2 regions of the Aeromonas popoffii genome follow, and region 1 is predicted to be linked to the other one. Evidence: riboswitches for the same ligand, from Rfam matches in the RefSeq annotation. Region 1 holds a riboswitch; the other holds the start of a gene.

Region 1 (7,477 bases):
GACGAGGTGCACGCCATTACCTTTGACTATGGCCAGCGCCATCGGGAGGAGATTGAGACGGCTCGCCGACTGGCCAGTGCGCTTGGGATTGCCGCCCACAAGGTGATGGACGTGACCCTGCTCAATGAACTGGCGGTCTCGGCCCTGACCCGGGATGACATTCCGATCAGCTGCGAGCTGCAGGACAATGGTCTGCCCAATACCTTCGTGCCGGGTCGCAACATACTGTTTCTGACCCTGGCCTCCATCTATGCCTACCAGGTGGGCGCCGAATCGGTGATCACCGGGGTGTGCGAGACCGATTTCTCCGGCTACCCGGACTGTCGCGACGAGTTCGTCAAGGCGCTCAATCAGGCGGTCTCCCTGGGGCTGGGTCGCGGCATTCGCTTCGATACCCCGCTGATGTGGCTCGACAAGGCCGAAACCTGGGCGCTGGCGGATCACTATGGTCACCTGGAAACGGTGCGCCAGCAGACGCTGACTTGCTACAACGGCATCGCTGGCGATGGTTGTGGCACCTGTCCAGCCTGTGAACTGCGTAGCCGGGGGTTGAACCTGTATCTGGCCGACAAGGCGGGTATCATGGCTCGGCTGTACGAGAAAAGCGGACTGTGAGCCTGCGTCTTGCCCTCGCTTGGGGTATAATCCGCGACTTTTGCAACAAGCCGTGACCGAGATGCACTACCCAATCAACGAGATATTCCAGACCATTCAGGGGGAGGGCATCTTCACCGGCCTGCCCGCCATTTTCGTTCGCCTGCAAGGCTGCCCTGTGGGTTGTCCCTGGTGCGATACCCGTCATACCTGGATTGTCGATCCCGCTCGTGAAGTGGGGGTTCAGGCGGTGCTCGACTGTTCCAATGAATCCGATGGTTGGAGCAAGATGAACACTGAGCAGATCCTGGCCAGTTTCCAGCAGCTCGGTTATCAGGCCCGGCATGTGGTGATCACCGGGGGTGAGCCTTGTCTGTATGACTTGCAGGCGCTCTCCTGTGCCTTGCTGGCAGCCGGCTATCAGGTGCAGATCGAAACCAGCGGTACCAGCGAGATCCAGACCCACGCCAATACCTGGGTCACGGTTTCGCCCAAGATTGGTATGAAGGGGGGACTGCCCGTGCTGATATCTGCCCTTGAGCGTGCCAACGAGATCAAGCATCCAGTGGCCACTGAGCGCCATATCGAGGAGCTGGATGCCCTGCTGGCGACCGCCACCTTGCGCCCAGACGTGGTGATTGCGCTGCAACCTATCAGCCAGAAGCCCAGAGCCACCCAGCTGGCGATGGCCACCTGCATCGCCCGTAACTGGCGGCTCTCCATCCAGACCCATAAATATTTGGACATCGATTAATATGGAGTGGCTGTCTGACGAGCGGGTGTTGTTGACCCTGACCCACAAGATGCCTTACGGCAAATATCAGGGGCGGCGCATCATAGATATTCCTGAACCCTATCTGGTGTGGATGGCCCGTACCGGCTTTCCCGCTGGCGCGTTGGGCCAGACGCTGGCCCTTGCCTATGAGATCAAGCTCAACGGGCTCGAATCCATGATTGTTCCCATTATTAACAGGATGTCGGTATGAGAATATATACAAGGCAGGGTGATAAAGGTATGACCCGGTTGGCCGATGGTGTGCAATTGGCCAAGGATGATATGCGGGTGGAAACCTATGGTTATATTGATGAATTAAATTCTCATATAGGTCTACTCATTGCCGAGGTTCCTGCCACTGAAACCGGCTTATTAGCCGACCTGTTATTGTTACAACAAGAGTTGTTCGATCTGGGTGGTGAACTGGCATTTTCCAGCGATGGTCAGCAGGAGGCCATCTGGCAGGTGAATAATGCGTGGACGTTGCGACTGGAGCGGCAAATTGATGACTACAGCGCCAATTTACCCGTGCTGCGCAATTTCATTTTGCCCAGTGGTTCCCGGGCAGCGGCGCAAGCCCATGTAGTGCGCACCCTGACCCGTCGCTGTGAGCGCCTGCTGCTGAGTCTGAGCCGTGCAGAGCAGATCAATCCCGCCATCCTGCCTTATATCAACCGGCTGAGTGACTGGTTCTTCACCATAGCCCGCTATCTGCTGGCCTGTACCGCGACGCCAGAAGTGCTCTGGGTCAAGGCGACAGAACGGAGTTGATGAGCTGACATCCGGCATAAAAAAACCTCGCAGTGCGAGGTTTTTTTATTGGAGGTATTTTATCTGATCAGATGGCAAATTCTTCGACGGATTTACCGTCGGCAACGGCCTTGGCAATCGCGGACGGCATGCGGCCCTGACCGGTCCAGGTTTTTTCAACGCCGTTATCCAGATAGCGATATTTGGCTGGGCGAGGGGCGCGCTTGCTTTTCGCGGCTTTGGCCGGTTCAGTGGCAACGGTTCCCACCAGTTCGGCAGGGTCAATGCCGGCGGCTTTCAGCATTTCGGCATATTCGTTAATCTTGCGCTGATGCTCTTCACGGGCTTGACGATCGGCGGATTCATCTTGCTGACGTTCGGTAACAATAGCAGAGAGTTTTTCCATCCCCTCTTCCAATTGCTCCAGAGTGAGCTCACGGCACGCTGCGCGCAAGCTACGGATATTCAGCAGTACTTTCAAAAATTCGTTCATAGTGTCCACCACGCGAGCAAAGGAGTGAATTAAATAAAAAGAGTAATTTTGTGTAATTTATACGGCAGATTACTATTAAGTCAAGATAAGCGAAATAATAAATTCAGCATGAAAATTAAGTGAGCTATTTCGGATTCAGGCAGGATCCAGCGATATTGACCTAAATAATACTCGACTGAGTTCTGAATAGATGAAAATAGCGACAAAATCGAAATAATTGCACCGTTTGACTACCATTTCGCCATTTTTAAACGCTCTGCATGGGGATTTAATCAAAAAACTTGCTATAACGTGCCAGCGCGATAAAATGTGCCCCGAATACCTTTAAGTAGAGGCGCGCTGCCTATAAGTACTTGTGCGGAGGGTGATGCCTGTGATGCACAACGAAAGGAGTCAGCGCCGAAGTGGCCAGGCCATCATACCGGGCTGCTGGTTCTGCATCGAACAGGTGCAGGACTGCCATAGTCATCCACTATGGAGCGCTACCTGAAGGGGCTGAGGAGTATAACCTCCCCATGGGTTTTGTTTCTTTATCCTCTCGGTAGATCTCCACCTGCTGTCTTTAGGTGTAAAGAGATCATGGACATCATTCATTACGCCGACTCCGGTTGGTCTGTCATTCCCCCTTTACTGGCCGTCGCTCTGGCGATTATCACACGCCGCGTCCTGGTGTCGCTGGGCGTTGGTATTGTTGCCGGTAGTCTGTTGCTCAATCAGTTTTCTCCGCTCGATTCCCTGCATTACATGTTGAACACTGTGCTCAAGATCTTCTGGGTCGACGGTGCACTCAATAGTGACAACGTCAACATGATCCTGTTCATGCTGCTGCTGGGCGGCCTCATCAGTCTGATGAGCGTCTCCGGTGCGACCCGCGCTTTCGCCGAGTGGGCTGAGCGTCGTGCCAAGACCCGTAAGGGGGCCAAGGCGCTCACCGGCATGATGGTGTTTGCCTTCTTCATCGATGACTTCTTCCACAGTCTGTCGGTGGGGGCCATCTGCCGTCCGGTCACCGACCGCTTCCAGATCTCCCGCGCCAAGCTGGCCTATCTGCTGGACTCCACCGCGGCGCCCGTCTGCGTACTGATGCCCATCTCCTCCTGGGGTGCCTACATCATTGCCCTGGTGGGCGGCATCATGGCGGCGCACGGTCTGACAGATCAGAGCCCTATCTCTGCCTTTGTCGAGATGATCCCGATGAACCTCTACGCGGTGTTCACCCTGGTCATGGTGCTGGTGGTGATTGCGTTCCAGCTCGATATCGGCCCCATGCGTCAACACGAAGAGTGGGCGCTGGCAGGCAAGCTGTGGGATGAGTCCAAGGGCCGCCCCATCGGTCTGGATATGGAGAGCCCGGAAGAGAGCAACGGTGGCATGATCGACATGGTATTGCCGATCCTGACCCTGACCGTTGCCACCATCTATTTCATGATCCACTCCGGCGCCGCCGCGTTGAGCGAACAAGGGCTGCCGTTCAGCGTGCTCGGCTCGTTCGAGAATACCAACGTCGGTTCTTCTCTGGTCTATGGCGCTCTGTGCAGCCTGGTGGTCTCCATCGGTCTGGCCATGCGCCTCAAGCTCGGTGCGAATAACTGGATTAAGGCCGCCCCACAAGGGGTCATGGCCATGCTGCCTGCCATCAACATATTGCTGTTCGCCTGGGCTATCGGTGCCGTGGTACGCGACGTGGAAACCGGCAAGTACCTGGCCTCCATGGCCAACGGCAACCTGCCGACCGAAGTGTTGCCAGCCGTGGTGTTTATCCTCTCCTGTGCCATGGCGTTTGCCACCGGCACCAGCTGGGGCACCTTCGGTATCATGCTGCCGCTGGCCGGTGACATGGCGGCCGCCAGTGATATCAGCCTGATGCTGCCCATGCTGGCTGCCGTGCTGGCAGGCTCTGTGTTTGGCGATCACAGCTCGCCCATCTCGAGTACCAGTATCCTGTCGGCCACGGGGGCAGGGTGCCATCACATCGATCACGTGATGACCCAGCTGCCCTATGCGCTGGCCATCGCCTTCGGTGCTGCGCTCGGTTACCTGGTCATGGGGCTGATGCATTCCGTGCTGGCGGGCTTTACTGTCAGCGGGCTCTGGTTTGTGATCTTCTCCGGTTATCATCTGCGCAAGGCTCGGCGCCATCGAGCGCTAGCTATGGCATAAATAGAACAAGGGGCCCACGGGCCCCTTGGTTTTGGCAGGGGCTTTGGTTAGCATGCGCCCCATAAATTCAGTTTCGGAACAACACCATGGCTTCACTGCACTACAAATTTGCCACCATGAATTCAGGCAAATCCACCCAGCTCATCCAGGCCCACTTCAATTATCTGGAGCGGGGCATGCAGCCCCTGGCCATGACACCGGCCATTGATGACCGCTTCGGCGTGGGGGTGATCAGTGCCCGGGTGGGATTGGAGCTGAAGGTGGATGTGTTCAGTGACAGTTGCGATCTGTTCGAGATGGTGAAGGCGCGCCATGCCCAGAAGCGTATCGATGTGTTCATCGTCGACGAGGCCCAGTTCTTGACCCGCGAGCAGGTTTACCAACTGGCGCGCATCGTCGACGAGCAGGATATTCCCGTGATGGCCTACGGCCTCAAGACCGACTTTCGGGGGGAGCTGTTCCCGGGCTCCTATCATCTGCTCTGTCTTGCCGACAAGTTCGAAGAGCTGAAAAGCATCTGCTGGTGTGGCAACAAGGCGCACATGAACTCCCGGGTGAGCGCTGCTGGCCAGGTGATGCGGGATGGTGAGCAGGTGGAAATCGGTGGCAACGATCGCTATGTGTCGTTGTGCCGCAAGCACTATCTGGAAGGGCGGGCCTACAAGTGATCGGGCCGCGATAAGAGAGAAGGGCGCCAATCTGGCGCCCTTCTTGTTTGTTTACGACTCAGTCGATCTCGATATCCACCGGCGCAATGATGGGATCGGCCACCGGCAGACGATGGAACAGCTGGCGAAAATGTTGCTGGACCCGGCCTATGTCCACCAGTGACATGCCCGAGGCGAAGCCGAACCAGACGTAGAGCCCGGTGAGATCGCGAAACATGGGAGGCAGGTAGCGGGGGGCATCGATCAGCCCCTCCAGATAGTGCTGATAGAGCACAGGAATGTCGTCCAGGGTCACCTTGCCGACGAACAGCATGGGCAGGATCTCGGGGACCCCTTCCAGCACAGCGCTGCGGATGAAGTTGACCGTCTCCACGTAGCCGCGCACGTAGGAGAGATCCTTGGTGAAGCAGGCACCGCCGCCAACCATGCCGCCGCGAAACACCCGCTGGGTGATCATGTAGGCGTCGTGTTCGCTGGTGCCCTGCGCCACAAAATGCTGGAACACCTCGATAAAGTCGGCGCCGCGCTCCGCCATGTCGATGGCTATCACGCGATCCGAGATGCGCTTGGCCCGATCCGGAAAGGAGCTGAAGGTGAGCGTTTCGATCAGGACCGCCAACCCCTCCTGACAGGCGGTGATACGCGGCGAGCCAGCGCTGAGCCAGGTGGCGTAGGGTTGCTGGCGGCCGTTGAGGGTGGTGCCCACGTGCACCCAGCCTTCGTGCACCTCCAGTACCTGCAGGTCCAGCTCGGAGAAACGGGCGTGGGAATTGAGCTTGATGTAATCGCTGCCGGCGGCGGCATCCGAGACGATGCCATCGCTCAGCTTGACCTGCACCGTGCCATCGCTGAAATAGCTCGACAGTTTGCCCTGCAGCTTGGCGACCGCCGCTTCCCCTTCAAATTCCTTGGGATAGGGGCGCACCAGATGGCGGGCACCAGGCAGGGAGAAGATGTCGCACAAGCGGGCTCCCAGCTCCCTGAGGGTCTTGCGATCGCCGCGCAGGTGATCACTGGCCGAGCCGTACAGCAGCTGGCTGTAGCGCAAGAAATCAGGCTGTCCGCGTTGGCGCAGCATCTCGATCACCACCATGTACTGATCGACCGTCTCTTGCAGTATGCGACCCAGATCGTCCTGAGGGCCCAGCCGGCGCCGGATCCTGTCCCGCAACTCCTTGAGTTCAAGATACTTGTTGCGGGGATCGAAGCCGAGGGGCAGGGAATCGTAGAAGTGCTGATCGATGGCGGGCAGTGCGCGTCCTCCGTTGGCCAGAAAATCGGCCTGGAGATGACGGGGCCACTTGATGGCATCCAGAATGCGAATGGGCTTTTGCAGGGCCAGCAGTTCATCCGACAAGGATTTCAGATGCAGGCGGTACTTTTCTTGGATGGTCATCAGGCCTTCTGCGGGGTGAAGGTGGGGCGAGAATAACTGAGTATATGCATAGTGCTTGCCAAAAAGAAGCTGGCGCCCAGCTTATCCGGCCACTGCACTTTTGGTTGCCGGAAAATTGGTTTAGACTGCGCCCCTTGATCCTTATCGTGTCGTGGAAATGATGAATATCCCCAGCTCTGAAATGATAATGCGTTGGTTGCAGCAGGCTCGTATCGAGCACTATGTCTGCGATCAGTGTCATGGCATCCACATTGTCTCCCTGCAGTCCGTCGACGGCATTCAGGAGAGCCGGATCTTTGTCGAAGAGGAAGGGCTGCTGTTTTCATCCGAGCTGGAAGTGCGTCCTTCCTCGCTGCTGCCGCTGATGGCCGAACTGGGTCGCCTCAACATGCAATATCCGTCGCTCAAGGTGTTCCTCGACATCATTGATGACAACCTGCCGCGTCTCATCGTGGGCCACACAGTGTTTACCAAGGCGGGTCTCTCCGTGGAACAGTTCCTGCTGTTTGTCGAAAGCACCACGGCCGCGACCCATGAAGTGGTGTCCGAATGCGAGCGCCTTGGCTTCCTGAACCTGCCCGAGTTCCAGGTCGCGCCGGAATGCGTGCACTGATTTGTGCGTTAAATGTGCGAACGATTCG
Region 2 (7,477 bases), 940 kb from region 1:
AACCCTGTCCTTGTATAAAAACCTGTGCGATTGCACAGCTGACGAAAAGGAGTCTCGAAGATAACAGGTTATGAGCCGGGATCAACCAAGGCCGCAGCCACGCTGGGGTAGCGGCATCCTTCAGTGCCCGGCAATCGCCCGATGGGGTCCCTCATCCCCGGTCAGCCCAAATGGTGGCAAAAAACGTAAAAATCAATATTTAGTCTTGATTTGTGAATTTATTTTCATATATTGAGCCCATTGCTGTTTTTTTATGGAAGAAACCTCAAGTGCGTGAACGTGAACCCAGCCTGGTCTATGCCTTTCGGCAGTCTACCCCCTATGTCAACGTGCACAGAGGTGCCACCTTCGTGCTGATGATGGGCGGGGAAGCCATCTGCCACCCCAATTTTGCCAATATCGTCAGCGATATCGCCCTGCTACAGACCTTGGGTATTCGCCTGGTGCTGGTGTTTGGCTCACGCCCGCAAAATGATGAGGCGCTGGCTCGCGCCGGTATCGAGGCCCAGTACCACAGACGGATCCGGGTCACGGATGATGCCAGCTTCACCATCATCAAACAGGTGTGTGGCGGCCTGCAGTACGACATCACCGCCCAGCTCTCCATGGGGCTGGCCAACACCCCCATGCAGGGGGCGCGCATCAGCGTGGTGAGCGGCAACTTCGTCACCGCCCAGCCGCTGGGGGTAGATGATGGCATCGATTTTTGCCACAGCGGTCGGGTACGCCGCATCGACGTGGAGGGGATCACCCGCCAGCTGGATAAGAAGAGCCTGGTGCTCATCTCCCCCATCGGCTGCTCGGTCACCGGCGAGAGCTTCAACCTGAGCTCGGAAGAGGTCGCCCGCCGGGTGGCGGTGGATCTGAAAGCAGACAAGCTCATCTGTTTCAGCAGCACTCAAGGGGTAATGGACAGACATGGCGAGGCCATCTCCGAGCTCTTCCCCGAGCAGGCCGAAGAGCTGCTGGTGGAGCTGGAGCAAGCAGGGGAAGAGATGTCCGGTACCGCCCGCTACCTGCGCGCGGCCATTGCCTCCTGCCGTGGCGGCGTGCCCCGCTCCCATCTGGTGAGCTATCAGGATGATGGCGCCATGCTGCAAGAGCTGTTCAGCCGCGACGGCCTCGGTACCCAGATTGTACGGGAAAGTGCCGAGCGGGCCCGCGCCGCCACCATAGAAGATATCGGCGGCATTCTCGATCTCATCCGCCCGCTGGAGGAAGAAGGGATCCTGGTGCGCCGCTCCCGCGAGCAGCTGGAGATGGAGATCGACAAGTTCACCATCATAGAGCGCGACGGCCTCATCATCGGCTGCGCGGCGCTCTACTGCTTCATGGAAGAGGCGATGGCGGAGATGGCCTGCGTCGCCATTCACCCCGAGTATCGCAACTCAAACCGGGGGGATCAGCTGGTAGCCAAGGTGGCCGAGCGGGCCAAGCGGCTCGGCATTCGCCGTTTGTTCGTGCTCACCACCCGCTCCATTCACTGGTTCCGGGAACGGGGCTTCGATCCACTGGAGGTGGAAGACCTGCCGGTGGAACGGCAGCACTTCTACAACTGGCAGCGCCGCTCTAAAGTTTTGTCAAAGACCATTTCGTAAGTTATTGATCTTGTGTCGGGTTGTCGCCGATTGTTAACTTTTTCACAATCTCGATTGACAGTGCAATCCAGCGCAGGGTATTTCTAATTGTACTCCACCGCCTGCGGTGGAGCCAGAAGAGGAGCGCTGCCCAGGCAGCCCGAGGGAGGACGCCAGCGTCCGATGAACTTGGGTCAGGGGGTGCAGCGCCGAGACGAGTGAGGCAACTGGATACCTCAACGTCGGCTGCGGGGGCTGAATCCTCCGGGCTGTCATCGGTAGTGGTCATCCCCCACCGAGCCCCACAAGGGGCTGGTACGGGATGGGCTCTGCAGGTGGAGTGCTTCTGGCCGGGATAGCTTCTCTGATTCCTGCCATTTTCAGCCTCCTCCTCTCTTTTTGCCCGATGGATCCAGATTTTTCAATTAAGACAGGAGTAAGCAATGAGCCCGATCAATGTCGCCAAGTTTGGCGGAACCAGTGTCGCCAATGCCGCAGCCATGAACCATTGCGCCGACGTGGTGCTGGCCAATCCGGCCACCCGGGTGGTGGTCCTGAGCGCCAGCGCCGGTGTCACCAACCTGCTGGTGGCCCTGGCCCAGGGCGATCTGGACGAGGCTGGCCAAGAGGCTCAGCTGGCTAAACTGGCCGAGATCCAGCAGGCCATACTGACGGCGCTGGGCGACCCAAGCGATGTGAGTACCCTGATCCATGCCACCCTCAGCGAGATCCGCACCATGGCGCGCCAGGCCAGTCAGCACACGGATGCCGAGCTGGCCGATCGCCTCATCGCCTGCGGCGAGCAGATGTCCACCCGCCTCTTTCACGAGCTGCTGCGCCAGCGCGGCGTCAAGGCTCACTGGCAGGATATACGTCAGCTGATGCGCACCGACAGCCGCTTTGGCAAGGCGACCGTGGATCTCGCCGCCACCCGCATCCTCTGCCAGCAGGCGTTGGCCCCCCTGCTCGGCGACAGCCTCATCATCACCCAGGGCTTCATCGGCTCGGATGCCGACGGTCGCACCACCACCTTGGGTCGGGGCGGTTCCGATTACAGCGCAGCACTGCTTGCCGAAGCGCTGGATGCGAGCAGCATAGAGATCTGGACCGACGTGCCCGGTATCTACACCACGGATCCGCGCCTCGTCACCCGCGCCCGCCCCATCCCCGAAATAAGCTTCGTCGAGGCGGCCGAGATGGCCACCTTCGGCGCCAAGGTACTGCACCCGGCCACCCTGCAGCCTGCGGTACGCCAGGACATACCCGTGTTTGTCGGCTCGGCCAAGGATCCGGCGGCCGGCGGCACCTGGATCCGTGCCAGCACCCGCACCAGCCCGCTGTTTCGCGCCGTGGCCCTGCGCCGCCAGCAGGTGCTGGTCACCCTGCATAGCCTCAACATGTTCCACGCCTATGGCTTCCTGGCCGAGGTGTTTGGCATCCTGGCCCGTCACCGCATCTCGGTGGATCTCATCACCACGTCGGAGGTGAACGTGTCGCTGACCCTGGATCACACCGGCAGCCAGAGCAACGGCGAACCCATGCTCAGTGACAAGGTGCTGGCCGAGCTGGGTCAGCTGTGCAAGGTAAAGGTCGAAACCGGGCTGGCCCTGGTGGCACTCATCGGCAACCGCATGAGCGAGGCGGCCGGGGTGGGCAGCCAGGTCTTTGACGCCATCCGCGAGCACAATATCCGTATGATCTGTTACGGCGCCAGCACCCATAACCTCTGCTTCCTGGTCAAGGAAGAGGAGGCTGGCCACATCGTCAACCGCCTCCACCAGGAGCTGCTCGACTGAGCCAGCCAGGATTTGACACTGCATAAATGAGGGGCACCCAGGGTGCCCCTCATTGCGTTGCTACGAGTGTCATTGACCTAGATACCCGCGCCCGCTTAGACCACCAGGGTGGGCACCGGCAGCAGACAGGCGCAGATCTCCTCGCGCAGGCCAGCAAGCCGGGCCAGCAGCGCCGCCTGGTCGAGCCCGGCTTCGTCAGGCCCCAAGTTGTCCACCAGCTCGGCGAAGTGCTCGGTCACCGCCCGCTCCAGCCAGTCGAGCCGACGCAGGGTGAGCGGGCCGCAGCTCTTGCCGCTGAGATCATCCTGGATGTCGAGCCTGTGGCTGCGATACATGTCGCGCCACCAGTTGGCGGCGAGCGCCGCGTCGCTGGCCAGTGCCGAGCTCCACTCCCCCTGCAAGCCCTGCAAGCGGGCCAGCACGGGGGCGCTGGCGCCCTCCCGTGTCAGGTATTGCAGCTCGCGCTGCACCCAACTCAGGCAGAGGCCGCGCCAGTAGCGAAACTGCGGCAGAGGGTCCGGCTCGTCGAGCCAGAGGCCCGAGAGAGTGCGGGTCTCCAGCCGCTCGGGCACATGAAACTGGGGATCGGCGAGACCGTTTGAGTTGAATTCATGATGGGGATCGAACGGCCACATGTAGCCAAAGTCGAACACGGTGATCTGCTGGCCATCGTCGAGCAGGTTGCCCGGGCTCGGATCCCAGTCAAACCAGCCCCAGTGGGCAAGCTCGGCCTGCACCGCCAGCATCTGAGCCAGATTGCGCTCGTTGAGATCATGCACAGGCACGCCCCGCAGCCAGGGGGAGATAAGCAACCCGGCCCGGGCCGAACCAAAGCAGGTACAGACCACATTGGAGAGAATGGTGGGGTGCAGCTCGCGCAGGGCCTCTATCTCGCGCCGCCGCTCCAGCTCGGTCAGGAAGGCGGTCTTGCCATCGACGTTGGCCACCAGGGAGTCGTGCCGGCGCCGTTTCAGGCACCAGTGATGTCCGTCCACCTTGAGGTGAAACACCTCGGCGGTGAGGCCGTGACGATACACCTTGAGCACGGTGGGATGATCCGCCTTGAGTCTCACCAGCTGCGCCAGTGGCAAGGGGCAATCCCGCTCGCGCCCAATCCGGATCTCCTCCTTGCTCTCCAACATGCGGAGCAATCTTGCCTGACGTGCCGCTACCTTGGGATTCATACATGCACCTCCATCATTATTGAGAGACTAAGCAGTAAGGCAGGCACAGACCAGAGGCAAAGCGTCATGATGACGCTTTCATCACACAATGAGTGTGACCGTCCGATCCGGATCACAGTTTGCATGGCTTCATGGTCACGACATATTCATTGTCTTGTCATTAAATTGACAACAAGGAACAAGCCCCCCACCATCGGGTCAAATTAAATGCAGCAGCCAGTTGCCGTCATCACTCGCTCAAAGGATGAGCTCATATGAAAGTCCCCCCTTCAGCACGCTTGTCAGCCAGGGTACCCAGCCTGCCCTCTCTGCTGCTTGGCGTGCTGGCCGCGCTGCTGCTGCTGACCCTGATACTGCCGCTGATTAATCCCGGCAGCTGGCTAGGTCGGGCCCAGCCGCTGGTACTGGGGCCTGCCGATCAGCCGATTGCCACCCTCACCCGTCACGCCCTGCTCTACAAGAGCGACAGCCGAGGCCTCTACCTGGTGGTGCGCAGCCAGTGGCAGTTGCAGGGGCCGCTGCAGGAAGGGGACAGGGTTCGGGTGGAGTTGCTCAACGAACGGGGGGAGCGGATCGATCAACTGAATCAAGCGGTATACAAGCGGCAGGTGTGCAGCGAAACCCGCTGTACCCTGGATCTCAACAGCACACTAAGGGCGCCAGACGATGCCCTATCCAGCCGCTATCAGCTGCGGATCGGCCTGCTGCTGGCGGATCGCCCCGAGAGTGCCGACTTCAGCCAGATCCTGCAGACCCTGCCGGAGCAGGGCTTCAACCTCAGCTACCTCTTCACCAGTCTGGTGCTGGTGCTGGCCCTGAGCGCCGCCGTGCTCAGAACCGTGCTGCCCCGCCTCAGACGCAGCTTGCGCTGGCGGATCATCGGCAGCCTGCTGCTCGGCAACCTCACCTTCGTGCTACTGCACGGCTTCGTGGTGTTCAAACTGGGGGAGTTTCTGCTCTGGTCAGGCTTTCGGCCCGAGCACTACTACCTCGCCTGGGGCAGCATGGTGCTGGGCTGGAGCCTGTGTGCACTGGCGGGTTTCAATCTCTACATGGGGCTGGTCTTTACCGCACTTTCCGGAATCGGTTTGCTCGCCAACTTCATGAAAATTGCCATCTACGGGGTGCCGCTGGGCGGGGACGATCTCGGTAACCTGCTGGCGCTGCTGCGTATCCTGTTGGGGCAACATCCCGTGTTGCCAGTGCTGGGCGCCAGCCTGCTGCTGTTTCTCTGCTGGCGTTTCGCCCTGTCACGCTGGATCCTGCGCACCGCCGCCGCCACCGCCGCCTTCTTTGCTCTGTGTGTATTCGCTACCCAGACCGGCAACAAGCTGCTGGGAGCCAACATTCGCTACGTGGACAGGGCGGTCAACTATCACAGGGACATCATACGGGCCGGCCCTGGCCTCTACCTGTTCAATCTGGTGGACGAGATGCTGCAAAATGGCAGCGTGTTTCGCTACCCCTTGCAGATCAATGAGCTCACTCCCCAGCTCAGCCATGCGAGCGAGGTGCAACCCCCCCGCTTCGATCTGGTGATAGTGCTGCAGTACGAGTCGCTCTGGCTCGGTTGGCAGGGCAAGATCTGCGCCCCACCCCCTACCCTGAGCCTGCCCGCCAGCGTGCAGCAGTGGCACAAGACCATCCACTCTCCCACCACGGGCGGCATGACGGTGCTGGCCGAATTCGAGATGAACACGGGCCTGCCGGTGGGCCTGCTCAGGCAAGGGGTCGTGCCTTACTACTACCTCTCCGAGCAGGTGCCCGGCCTTGCGCAAAGTGCCAAGCAAAGTGGCTACAAGACCCTGTTTGCCCACCCCTATGTGGAGAAGTTCTGGGGCCGCGCCAAAGCGATCCCGGCCCTTGGTTACGAGGAGCGCTGGTTCGATAGCCACTTCACCACGCTCGAACATAAAGGGCTCTATATCTCGGATGATGCCCTGATCGATCACCTGCTCAAGCGCAGCGAACAGGATAACCAGCCATTGTTTGCCTATGCGGTCACCATGCAGGGCCATGGCCCCTTCGACGGGGATCGCTATCAGGCCCAACAACTCGACAAGGCCTGCCCTGATCAGAGCGCAGCAGAGCGCCAGCTGCTCAACACCTACTACACGGGCGTGGTGGATGCCATGGCCTCGCTGGAGCGGCTGCTCAAGACTCTGGACCAGTCCGGCAAGCGGTATCTGGTGGTAGCCTTTGGCGATCACCAGCCGTTCCTGATGTCGGCAGGCAAGGGGATTCATGGTGACAAACCGCCTCGCGATGCCACTTACCAGATCCCCATGATGGCCTTTACCCGCAATGATGGTGGTATCTCACTCGCGCAGCAGTTTGCCCCTGTGCGCCAGCTCTACCAGATGGGCCAGGCCACCCGCCAGCTGCTGGCGGGAGACTTGACCCCAATCCCGGAGCTGGCCCTGCTCCATCCTGTGCTGGGTGAAGAGAAGGGATTCGACGTCTCGCCCCTGGTGCCACAGATCCGGGCCAGCTTCCGGCCGGATGCCCTGCCCTGATCCCGAACCTGAGAAAGGCAAAGAGGCCGCTGTTGCGGCCTCTTTGCATACTACGGTTGACGGGATGACTCACTCGCCAAGCCAAGGTTCGCACAAGGTGAGGGTCTGGGCATCGAGATCCAGCTCAACCTCGATGCCAAGAGGCAGGGTCAGCATGGGGTGGGTGTGGGCGCAGTCAAACTCCGCCAGGATAGGAAAGGCCGGCTCCCCCACCACCTCCAGCAGGATATCGAGCGGCCGCTTGCCACTGCCCTGATGGTTGAACAGCTCGTGCTTGCCGAGAACCAGGGCGCCGATGCGGTCAAACACCCCGCACAGCTTGAGATGGGCAAAGGAGCGCTCCACCGTATCCGCTGTCAAGAGGCTGTCTTCCAGCAGCAGAATATCCCCGCGCGCGATGGCTG

The links. Region 1 has a riboswitch for lysine ahead of WJM78_RS08070 (Na+/H+ antiporter NhaC family protein). Riboswitches for the same ligand answer to the same signal wherever they lie in the genome.
Region 2: another riboswitch for lysine. It lies ahead of lysC (lysine-sensitive aspartokinase 3); the one in region 1 lies ahead of WJM78_RS08070 (Na+/H+ antiporter NhaC family protein).

The regions. Positions count from the first base shown of each region.
Region 1 covers NZ_CP149129.1:1,688,359-1,695,835, forward strand. Annotated here, with positions in the region: gene queC (7-cyano-7-deazaguanine synthase QueC) at 1-615, shown strand, start outside; gene queE (7-carboxy-7-deazaguanine synthase QueE) at 677-1,348, shown strand; gene WJM78_RS08055 (DUF3820 family protein) at 1,350-1,580, shown strand; gene WJM78_RS08060 (cob(I)yrinic acid a,c-diamide adenosyltransferase) at 1,577-2,140, shown strand; gene WJM78_RS08065 (H-NS family nucleoid-associated regulatory protein) at 2,208-2,612, opposite strand; lysine riboswitch at 2,934-3,105, shown strand; gene WJM78_RS08070 (Na+/H+ antiporter NhaC family protein) at 3,192-4,772, shown strand; gene WJM78_RS08075 (thymidine kinase) at 4,859-5,440, shown strand; gene WJM78_RS08080 (flavohemoglobin expression-modulating QEGLA motif protein) at 5,499-6,836, opposite strand; gene WJM78_RS08085 (YbjN domain-containing protein) at 6,994-7,449, shown strand.
Region 2 covers NZ_CP149129.1:2,626,894-2,634,370, forward strand. Annotated here, with positions in the region: gene argA (amino-acid N-acetyltransferase) at 270-1,598, shown strand; lysine riboswitch at 1,707-1,931, shown strand; gene lysC (lysine-sensitive aspartokinase 3) at 2,021-3,373, shown strand; gene WJM78_RS12000 (hypothetical protein) at 3,469-4,557, opposite strand; gene WJM78_RS12005 (LTA synthase family protein) at 4,812-7,073, shown strand; gene WJM78_RS12010 (S66 peptidase family protein) at 7,143-7,477, opposite strand, start outside.